2 regions of the Intrasporangium sp. Soil_C_50 genome follow, and region 2 is predicted to be linked to the other one. Evidence: riboswitches for the same ligand, from Rfam matches in the RefSeq annotation. Region 2 holds a riboswitch; the other holds the start of a gene.
What was found. A riboswitch is a leader RNA that binds a small molecule or an ion and turns the genes downstream of it on or off. The one in region 2 is predicted to bind cyclic di-AMP.
Positions count from the first base shown of each region.

Region 1 (5,321 bases), on a different contig from region 2:
ACGCCGTACGACGACGGCGCGGGCGCCACCGACCTCTACGACGAGCGCTGGGGTCGCGGTGCCGGCCTGGACGACTGGGACGACGAGTGGGCCGAGCCCGAGCCGGCGCCGCGCGAGGGCGACCCGCGCATCGGCATGGCCATGCGTACCGGTGTGCTCGGCGCCGCCGGCATCGCCTGGGTCGGCGCCCTCATGGCCTGGCCCGGGTACGCGGTCGTCGCGCTGGCGGTGTGGTCGATCCTCGCCCGTGCCACCGACCGGTCGGTGTCCGCACTCGTCTTCCGGCGCTACGCCCACGGCCGACGCGGCAGCGACATCCCGCTCGCCGTCATCACGAGCCCGTGGCACCTGCTCGTCGGGGCCATCGCCACCGCCGTGACGCTCGTGCTGCCGATCGCGGTGGCGCTGGCGGGCATCTTCGCGACGGCGTTGCTGCTCGCCGGGGCCACCGGGGCCGACCTCGTCCCCGGTTCGCCCTCGACGCTTGCGGTCGGCGGGATCGTCGGGCTGGCCATGCTGTGGTGGGGCCCGGGCGGGGTGTCGCTGCGGCGTGGGTCGCGCTCGATCGTGCGGCGTGCCGTGCCGGTCGGGACGGCGTCGCAGGTCGTGGCCATCACGCTCGTCGCGGCCGGCCTGGTCGTCGGGCTGGTTGCGGTCGACCACGGTGCCAGCCTCACGTGGCTGCCGTTCGGCGCCAACCCCCTCCCCCGCTGAGGGGCCACGGGGCGGTCGTCCAGCCGACACGCGGGGTCCGGCGGGACCCGTCTGCGGCATCCGGCTTGGTCAAGCCCGGATATCGAGAAGATCACGAAATCATCTCGGACCGGGTTGTGGATCGTTGATTCCTCACGTACCGTCGTGCCTCGGCGGCCCCGACTCTCGGGCCGGACGGGGTGGGTCCCGGGTACGTCCCGGGGTGTCCACGACCGGTGGCTGCCATGGTGTTCCGGCCTCCACACGGCACGCTGCACAACTTCACATGGACACCCAGCAATCCGGTCCCTGAGCGCGCCGAGCCTCGCCAGCCAGGGACATCGCCCACTCCAGTGGGCCGGGCGAGGACGGGGGACCCAGTGTGGTCAGTGAGTCGTGATGTCGAAGGCCGTCGGTACACCGACGGTCGAGTCCTCGTGCTCGGCTGACCTTGGGGTGAAGCCGCATCCGCGGCAGGGCACCTGACGTCCCCAACCCGACAGCTAACCCCGCAGGCGCCGCGTCAGGAAGGAATACCCCTATGCAGTACCTGTCCAAGCATGCTGCCGCCAAGCGGGTCTCGATGAAGCAGCGCCTCGCCGGGGTCGGCATCGCCGGCGCCGCCACCGTCGTCGGTGGCCTCACCACTGCCGGGTCGGCCAAGGCCGCGTCGGTGTGGGACTCGGTCGCCCAGTGCGAGTCGGGCGGCAACTGGAGCATCAACACCGGCAACGGCTACTACGGTGGCCTGCAGTTCTCGCAGAGCACGTGGGCCGGCTACGGCGGTCGCGCCTACGCCCCGCGCGCCGACCTCGCGAGCAAGGCCGAGCAGATCACCGTCGCCCAGAAGGTCCTCGCCTCGCAGGGCCCCGGGGCCTGGCCCGTCTGCTCGCGTCGTGCGGGCCTGACCAAGGCCAACGGGGGCGCCAACGCCGCTGCGTCGCGCTCGACGGTCCGCGCGCCGATCACGACCGCCAAGAAGGTCGTGAAGAAGAAGACGTACGCGACGAAGACGACGACCAAGAAGGTCAACAGCTACGTGGGAGCCGGCAAGCAGGTCTCGGTGCGCCGTGGCGACACGCTCGGGAGCATCGCCCAGCGCTACCACGTCTCCGGCGGGTGGAAGGCCCTGTACTCTGCCAACAAGGCACGGGTGCACAACCCGAACCTCATCTACGTCGGCCAGGTGCTGCGTCTTCCGTGACGCACCTCTGACCGAGCACGACCGGACGGCCTCGCGCGACCAACCCCTGGGTCCCGCGGGGCCGTCCTTCGTCTGCCGTGTGGGACGGGACGGTCGGCCTCCGTTACGCTGGCGCCCGACCGGACGGCAGCGGATCTGCCGCACGACCGGGCCGCTGGCGTGGCGCAACTGGCAGCGCACCTGTCTTGTAAACAGGTGGTTGGGGGTTCGAGTCCCCCCGCCAGCTCTCTCACCTGTATGACTCCGCTTGATGCTTGACGTTTCGGCTCTGGCCCATGCCTGACGGTGCTTCGGCTTGGTCTAGGAGTCCCGCGGATCTCGATGGGGTGTTGCCAGCCCGTCGGCAAGCTGGATCAGGCCGTTGCCGTGTGCAGCGCTGCCGCGTTCCACGGCCCGTCGCATCATCCAGTCGGCGTTGTGAGGCGAGGTTGCAGGAGGAACGACGAGGAGCTCCACCCTCCTCCCATCGACCATCACCAGCGTGACCTCGTGAGGTTCGTCGGAGAGTACCGACCCCATCCGTAGTGCGACTCCCGAACGAGGGATCGTTCGTCGAGTCGCCGTCCAGATGCTGGGGTCGTAGGCGATGCCCTCCACCCGGCCGCTCCGCCGGGCCCCGACGACCCTGGCCAGGTCGACGGCCTGGCTCTCCAGGTCGTCCGAGTAGGGCCACCATGCGCCGTCGAGGCAGGCCCGGGCCCGCTCCGGGATGGCCACGGGAAGGTACAGCCGAAGTGGGTGAACCAACGGGAGGCCGGACGCCTCGACGGGGTCTGTGCCGGTCATGCCAGACCGCCTTGAGCCGGACGATGTCCAGCGAGAGGAAGAACTGGCAACGACCAGAATGCCGTCGCCGAGGAAGTCCTTGTTTCTCCACAGTACGTCCTGCGTGAGGGCGGACCATGAGCTTCACCCGAAAGGGGAACTAGGATGGGATGAGTCTCGCACGCCGGAACCGTCCCGGGCCGCGAGGGAGTCGAGGTCCTACATGCCCGCCGACCCGCTCCGTGGCTCCCGGCCCGACGGCCCTTCCCTGTCAGCGTTGCTGGACGACCTCCACACTGCTCGCGGGGAGCTCGGAAGGCTGCGTGCCGGGCCGGCGTCGCCTGACCGCCTCGTGGCCGCCCACGCGTCGCTGCTGCAAGCCATGGAACATTACGCTTCAGCTCTCACCGCCCGTGGGTGGCCCACTCCTCGGGGGCTGCGTGACGGTCTGCGCCTGGAACGCGACATCGGCGGCCGCCGAAGCCATCCCCGCCCCTGAAAGGCTGCGCGAGATGATGCGGCGCCTCGTTGTCATCGACCTGTTCTCAGGTCCGGGCTGGCTCGACGCGTCGGAAATGCCCGAGCACGTCCAAGCCGGGGAAGCCGGTGCGTGGCTCCTCATTGAGCCGCGCAGCATTCGCGTCATGGACGGTGCGGCCGGCGACCTCCAACAGCTACGCGATGCTGTCCAAGGGGGTCCATCCCTCTACTGCCACACGTGGTACACGACAGGGGGGCCCGATCGTCCGACGGTCCACACGTTGGAGGTCGGCCAGGCAGACCTGTACGAGGAGGTCCTCATGACTATCGGGTTCCAGCTGGGGCAGCCCGACGGGATCGAGCTCCAGAAGGATGAGTCGGGCGTCTACTGGGGGTACTACGTCTGAGCTGTGAGGTCATCTGCGACCAGCAGCACGAGAGCCGGGAATCGGTGGCCGCGGTGCCGGAGCCCGCCTGCCCGCGCACATCCGCTCCAGTCCGCGAAGTACGGTGACCGCTTTGATGGTGAACGTTGCGCAGCGGCCGGTCGCTGCTCAGAATGCTCACGTCGCCGCCTGGAGCCGCACTGCTGGAGCACCCAGGCGGCGGCGCCACAACGAGCCATACCCCAGTTCGGGCCGTCCACCCACCGTCGTCCCGGCAGGCGCTTCTCGCTGCGAGAGGCGCCGGATCGGCCGTATCCCGCGCATGCTCGGTCGGGTATTTGTGTGGGTCTTCCCATCTCGTCCCGACGAGCGCATGATGGCCAGAGGTCCGTAGGGAGGGGTCGGACCAGTTGCGCTTGTGGAGATGGCTGTGGGAGGGCCAAGGGCGCGGCGATCTGTAGGTGCAGAACCCGGCGCCGTCGAACTCCGCGACCTCACCGAGCGAGGCCGGCCAGCAGGGGTGTACCCGAGGCCGGCCTCGCGCATCTTCGGCGTCGCTGGTGACTCCTTGGGCTGTGGCCACCCTCGACCCAGCCACTCCGGCGCGCCGTCCTGCTCCGCTACCGGGTCCGTGGCTCTCCCTGCCCACCCACCGGGGGTCGCGCCCGGGCATGCACCCGCTCGCCCTGGGGGCCGAACAGGCTGAGGACCTCCGCCGGTCCGGTGCCGTCGCTGCCGAACCAGTGGGGTACGTGCGTGTCGAACTCCGCCACCTCGCCGGCGCGCAGCACCGAGTCGTGATCGCCCAGCACCAGACGCATCCGCCCGGAGAGCACGTAGAGCCACTCGTAGCCCTCGTGGGTCCTGAGCTCGGGCCTGCTGTTGCCGGCGGGCACGATGATCTTCCACGCCTTGACGCCGCCGGGCTGCCGGGTCAGCGGGAGCACCGTGCGGCCGTTGCGCTTGCTGGCCTTGAGCCGCACCCGCGGGTCGCCCACTTCCGGCGCGCCGACCAGGTCGTCGAGCGGCACCCGGTACGCGAGGGCCAGCGGCAGCAGCAGTTCCAGGCTGGCCTTCCGCTGCCCGTTCTCCAGCCGGGACAGGGTGCTCTTGGAGATCCCGGTCGCCTCGGCCAGCTCGGTCAGGGTCAGGCCCCGGTGCGCCCGCAGCAGCCTCAGTCGCGGACCGACCTGCTCGATCGCCTGCGCGATGACTGCAGCGGAGTCGTCCATGGACACATGGTGGCGACGTCGTGCCGGCCTGCGCAACGGGACTGCCCGGACGCAGGAGCGGCCGCCGTTCCCGGAAACGGCAACGTTTCTGGCGTGACGCGGTTGGGCCGCCGCACAGTGCCTCCATGAACACCTGCGACGTCCTGGTCATCGGCGGTGGTGCCGCCGGACTCTCTGCAGCCCTGGTGCTCAGTCGCGCCCGACGCGATGTCGTCGTCGTGGACTCCGGCGCCCCGCGCAACGCACCGGCGGCGCACATGCAGGGCTTCCTCTCCCGCGACGGGATGCCACCGGCCGACCTGCTCGAGGTCGGCCGGCGGGAGATCGCCGGCTACGGGGCCACCCTCGTGCGCGGCACCGTGCGAGAGCTGGCCCGCTGCGACGGCGGCGGCTTCCGTGCGTCGCTCACCGACGGCCGGCGCATCACCGCGCGAAGGGTCCTGGTCACCACCGGACTTCACGACGAGGTGCCCGACGTCCCGGGTCTGTCCGAACGCTGGGCCAAGGACGTGCTGCACTGCCCGTACTGCCACGGGTGGGAGGTCCGGGACCAGCGGCTCG
Region 1 is NZ_JBDGKB010000001.1:1,380,008-1,385,328, reverse strand. Features, by position in the region: gene AC3A5R_RS06535 (serine/threonine-protein kinase) at 1-714, shown strand, start outside; cyclic di-AMP (ydaO/yuaA leader) riboswitch at 1,026-1,229, shown strand; gene AC3A5R_RS06530 (transglycosylase family protein) at 1,235-1,897, shown strand; tRNA gene AC3A5R_RS06525 (tRNA-Thr) at 2,051-2,123, shown strand; gene AC3A5R_RS06520 (DUF5994 family protein) at 2,198-2,683, opposite strand; gene AC3A5R_RS06515 (hypothetical protein) at 3,103-3,549, shown strand; gene AC3A5R_RS06510 (helix-turn-helix domain-containing protein) at 4,149-4,760, opposite strand; gene AC3A5R_RS06505 (NAD(P)/FAD-dependent oxidoreductase) at 4,886-5,321, shown strand, end outside.
Region 1: another riboswitch for cyclic di-AMP. It lies ahead of AC3A5R_RS06530 (transglycosylase family protein); the one in region 2 lies ahead of AC3A5R_RS16025 (C40 family peptidase).

Region 2 (5,321 bases):
CTACCCGTACGGCGCCGGCAGCACCGCGATCGGCGCCTACTTCCTCGCCCCGGAACGTCTCGACGCGTGGGGTCTTCAGCCATCGTCGCTCAGGCTCGTCGCGACCGGCGAGCGGATCGCCTCGGTCGCCCGGCTGGCCGAGCTGCGCGCGACCGATCCCGGCGCCGTCTGCGTCGTCTCCTTCCTCGACGAGGAAAGGCCTGAGGACGCGGCGCTGCTCCAGCGAGCGCTCGCCTTCCCGGACTCGATCGTCGCCAGTGATGCCATGCACGTGGAGTGGCCCGACGGCTCGACCGACAGCCGAGAGTGGCCGCTCCCCGGGGGTGGGCAGACGCATCCGCGCACCGCCGGGACGTTCTCCCGCTCGCTTCGGCGGATGGTCGTCGAGACCGGCGCGTGGTCGTGGGCGGAGGCCTTCCGGCGTTGCTCCTACCTGCCCGCGCAGGTGGTCGCCGGCTTCGCTCCCGCGGCGCGGCACAAGGGCTGGCTCGACGTCGGCGCGGACGCCGACCTGGTGGTCATCGATCCTGACCGCATCACCGACCGCGCCACCTACGTCGACCCGACGCGGACCTCCGTAGGCGTGCGCCATCTGCTGGTCGACGGGACCTTCGTGGTGCGCGACGGCAGCCTGGACGTCGGCGCCTTCCCCGGGCGTCCGATCCGCGCCGCCCTCCCCTGAACGCGTCGGCCCGCGCCCCAGACCCCTGACCGCCCCGGCGGACAGGGGGCCTGTGAGTTTCTGCCGTTCCCTGCTCCTACATGACGTAGTAGTGGATGATCGAAGGATCACGACCGACGCAGCGCGTGCCGGGGAGGACACCTCCACTGCTCCGAACCAAGGAGTCGCGCCATGCAGGTGCTCGCATCGGACAGCGGGGCCGGGACCTACCTCGACTGGGGCGTCGTCCACGTCTCCCTCACCAACGCCATCATCATCGGGCTGATGGTCGTCGTCTTCGTGGCGGCCATCGTCATCCCCTTCCCCAGACCGCGCCCGGAGCCCGACCGCGGGCCGGGAGTCGACCCGGGAGCCGACCCGGGGGTCGACCCCCTCGTCGAACCGGAGAGCCGGACCGAGGTCCGGCCATGAGCGACACCTGGACCGCGCGCCTGCGCACCCGCATCGAGCACACCGTGCCACCCGGACAGGCGCTGCCCGACCGGCAGCCGGCCTACGTGTCGTCGTGGATCTACGTCTTCGGCGTGCTGACCCTGGCCGCGCTGTTCGTCGTCGTCGCCACCGGCTGCCTCCTCGCCCTCGGCGGGGTCGACTGGTGGCACACCTCGTCCACGGGCCACTTCGTCAACAGCCTGCACCTGTGGTCGGTCGAGCTGCTCTTCTTCTTCATGGTCATCCATTTGTGGGGCAAGTTCTGGATGGCCGCCTGGCGCGGCGGTCGCGCGCTGACGTGGATCACCGGCGTCGTCGCCTTCCTCGTCTCGATCGGTACCGCGTTCACCGGCTACCTCGTGCAAGGCAACTTCGACAGCCAGTGGATCAGCACCCAGGCCAAGGACGGGCTCAACTCCGTGGGCGTCGGAGCCTTCTTCAACGTCCTCGACACCGGGCAGATGCTCCTGTTCCACGTGACGCTCCTGCCCCTCGCCGTGGGCGCCATCGCCGTCGTCCACGTCGTCCTCGTGCGTCGCCACGGCGTCGTGCCCCCGCTCGGGGAGGAGCTCGACGAGCCGTCCTCGGAGGAGGTGTCGGCGCCATGACCACAACCAGGACGCGTCCACCCGCCGGGGCCGCCCCCCGAGGCCGACGCCGCACGCCAGACGCACACTCGTTCCCGACGCGCCGCTATGACCTCGTCAAGGAGTTCGTCCTCGCGCTGGTCGGCGTCATCGTCCTGACGATCGCGCTCGCGATCGCGTTCGGGTCTCCCGACGAGCGCGCGATCAGCCTGCAGGACTGGGCTCGGAGCGCGCCGAACGACGTCGTCGCCACCGCCGCGTCCGAGCTGTCCGGCGACAGCACCACGGCGGGCTACGGGCCGCCGTACAACACGGCGTCCGACGGGCAGACGCTGCTCGGGCTGCCGCTGCAGAAGCTGGCGGGCGTCACCAACCCGGTCGACGCCGCACAGGACTTCGTCATCACGCCGCTCCAGTCGGTGACGGGCGACCCGACCCTCAGTCTCGCGCTCCGTCGCTGGCGCACGGCCGGCGACGAGCAGCGCGCGGCGTGGGCGAGCGCCTACGCCACCGCCCTCGGCGCCGCCCCCAACGGCGACCCGGCCCAGGTGGCGGCCGGGAACTACGGACCGGTGCCGACGCTCGCGACCGCCTATCAGAAGGTCGCCGCTGCCGGCGGGCTCGAGCAGATGGTGAGCAACGGCTCGTTCTACGGCAACGACCCGACGCGCCGGCTGCTGCTCCTCGCCGACGGCACCTACCTCGAGGACCAGGCTCGAGCGCGGAGCCTCGGCGGCGACCAGTGGGGGATGATGAACGAGACCGGCAACTACCCCGGCCAGCCCTGGCTGTGGCTCTACACCTTCTGGTACCAGGTGCCGCCGTTCAGCACCTCCGACAACGCCGACGCGCTCGTCTGGGGTCTGATGATGGTGCTCTCGCTCCTGCTCGTGCTCCTGCCGTTCCTGCCCGGGCTGCGCGACATCCCCCGGCTCGTGCCGATACACCGGATCATCTGGCGCGACTGGTACGGGCGCAGCCGTGGCGGCGATGCCTCGAAGTACTCGTCGGTCGACGGCCGCCGCTGACGCGTCGGTGAGGGGACGTCGACCGACGAGCGTTCATCAGCGAATGCGGCCAGCCCGCCACTGCGACGTCCAGATCTTCTGGAGCTGGACGCGCTGACCCGGCCGCGGCGAGTGCCAGATCCTGCCGTGGCCGGCGTAGATGCCGACGTGGTAGGCCCGGCCGTGGGACATGAAGAAGATGAGGTCGCCCGGTCGGACGCTCGACTTGGCGATGCGAATCGTCTTGAGCCGCTGAGCATTCGCGGTGCGTGGCAGCTGCACGTGCAACCGCTTCTTGTACACGTAGTACACGAGCCCGGAGCAGTCGAACGAGCGTGGCCCGGCTCCGCCCCACCGGTAGGGCTTGCCGCGCTGGGCAGCGGCGATCCGAACCGCTCGCAGACCGCGTGGGATGGCGATGGAGGCGGGGGTGACGTAGGCGACCGAGACGGTCCGGACCGAGGCGGGGGACGGTGCCGCGGCCCTCGGGCCCACCACTCTCGTGGCCACCTGGGGGGCCGGGGGGGAGGCCGCCGTCGAGGCCGGTGGCGCCGCGCCGGTCCCGACGAGCAGGGCACCGGCGAGCAGGGGCGTGAGGGCGAGCGAGGACAGGGAGATGCGACGTGCAGGGGTGGTGGTGGACATGGGGGATCCCTTCCACGCCTACGAGGTGAGCTGTCGGGTTCGGACGGAAGATGCCCGGCCGCTGCTGCGGCTTCACCCCGAGGGCCGGCTGTGCGGCCCGGATGTGGGTCCCCCGTTCCTGTCCGCGGTCTTGCCCGACTGCCCCACCGGCGGACAGGATTCGGCGCCCGGCGGGCCGCCCGGGGAAGACCCCGGGCGATGAACTCCAGTCGACGGTGACAGACACTCGGAGCCGGGAAAATGGCCGGTCCCCACCTTGGTCAACAGTTGCCAGCCCAAAGCGGTGCGAAGTCGACAGAACGACAGCCCGATTCGTCGCCTTTACGACGAGTCGGCGTCCGTGTGGGAAAACGTCGCCGGCGGAAAACCAGGTGGACTCCAGCAGCGGTTCGACGCACCATGGACGACGCCCCGCACGCGGATGCGGGGCGTCGTGTCGTCGTGAGCGGGAAGGCCCGCGGAGAGGTGGGTGGCCGCCATGGCCTGCTCAGCGGACCGGTTCCACCGCTGAACCTCTCTCCCCACCCGGCCGGCCGGGTCATCCGGCCGTGCCCGCGCATGCACGATGAAGGAACCACCGTGAAACCACTGTCCGAGAACGAGATCCGCACATCGCTCGTCAACTGCTCGCGCCGCGAGGCGAAGCAGGCTCCGTTGCCGAACCGTTTCGAGTCGTTGACCAGCGACCACTGGGACGCGCTCGACTACCTGGGCTGGACCGACCGCAGCAACCCGCAGCGGGCCTACGTCGTCGTCCCCGTCGACGACGAGCCGATCGGCTTCATGCTCCGCGCGAGCGAGAAGAAGGGCGGCCGCAGCGCCATGTGCGCGTGGTGCGAGGACGTCTTCGCCACGGGTGACGTGTCGCTGTTCGTCGCCCGCCGCGCCGGCGCCGCAGGACGGGACGGCAACAGCCTCGGCACGCTCGTGCACGCCGACTTCAGCTGCTCGGCCCACGTGCGCCGCCTTCCGAACGCGCTCGAGGGCGGGCTCGACCCGCAGGCCCTCGTCGACCGACGCGTCGAGGAGCTGCGGACGCGGTCCGCGGCGTTCGCGCGACGCGTCCGGCACGGCTGACCACCACGACCCGTCGTCCCCCGGCGCGTCAGGGCGCGTCACGGCGCGTCAGGGCGCGGCGGGTTGGACGGTCGAGGCAGCGTCCGCTACGGTGGGCGACGCCTCGCAGGTGTAGTTCAGTAGCAGAACATCCTTCTTCCAGAAGGAAGACGCACGTGCAATTCGTGCCGCCTGCTCCAGTAGACGAAGGGCCCGGTCTCGCGACCGGGCCCTTCGTGCGTCCCCGGCTTCCGGGGCGGTCGGGTCGGGTCAGCCCACGGGAACCGGGTCGGGCCGCGGCGTCGCCTCGGGCCCGGTCGCGTCGGGCTCGCCCGCGGCGTCGCCCTCCTCGCGGATCCCGAACCGGGCGTAGACGCGCGCCAGCGGGCCGGGCAGCCACCAGTTCGCGGCGCCGAGGAGGCGCATCGTCGCCGGCACGACGACCATGCGCACGAGCAGCGCGTCGAGGACGATGGCGACGATCATCGCGACGCCGATGAGCTTGATGAAGCTGATCGACGACGCGGAGAAGAAGCCGATCACGACGAGGATGAGCAGGGCTGCGGACGTGATAATCCGGCCGGTGCGCTGCATGCCCGTGGCGACGGCGGCACGGTTGTCTCCGGTCCGGTCGTACTGCTCGCGGATCCGCGACAGGAGGAAGACCTCGTAGTCCATCGACAGCCCGAAGACGAGCGTCATGACGAGGATCGGCTGGGTGGCCTCGACGAACCCCGTGGACTCGAAGCCGAGCCACGAGGACAGATGGCCCTCCTGGAAGACCCACGTGACGACACCGAGGGTCGCCGCGAGCGTCGCGAGGTTGAGCAGGATCGCCTTGAGCGGCATGAGCAGCGAGCCGAAGGCGAGGAAGAGCAGCAGGAACGTCGCGCCGGCGACGACGAGGCCCAT
Region 2 is NZ_JBDGKB010000008.1:15,846-21,166, forward strand. Features, by position in the region: gene AC3A5R_RS16005 (amidohydrolase family protein) at 1-682, shown strand, start outside; gene AC3A5R_RS16010 (hypothetical protein) at 854-1,093, shown strand; gene AC3A5R_RS16015 (cytochrome b N-terminal domain-containing protein) at 1,090-1,722, shown strand; gene AC3A5R_RS16020 (hypothetical protein) at 1,719-2,729, shown strand; gene AC3A5R_RS16025 (C40 family peptidase) at 2,766-3,353, opposite strand; cyclic di-AMP (ydaO/yuaA leader) riboswitch at 3,357-3,493, opposite strand; gene AC3A5R_RS16030 (FBP domain-containing protein) at 3,933-4,430, shown strand; tRNA gene AC3A5R_RS16035 (tRNA-Gly) at 4,536-4,609, shown strand; gene AC3A5R_RS16040 (MMPL family transporter) at 4,680-5,321, opposite strand, start outside.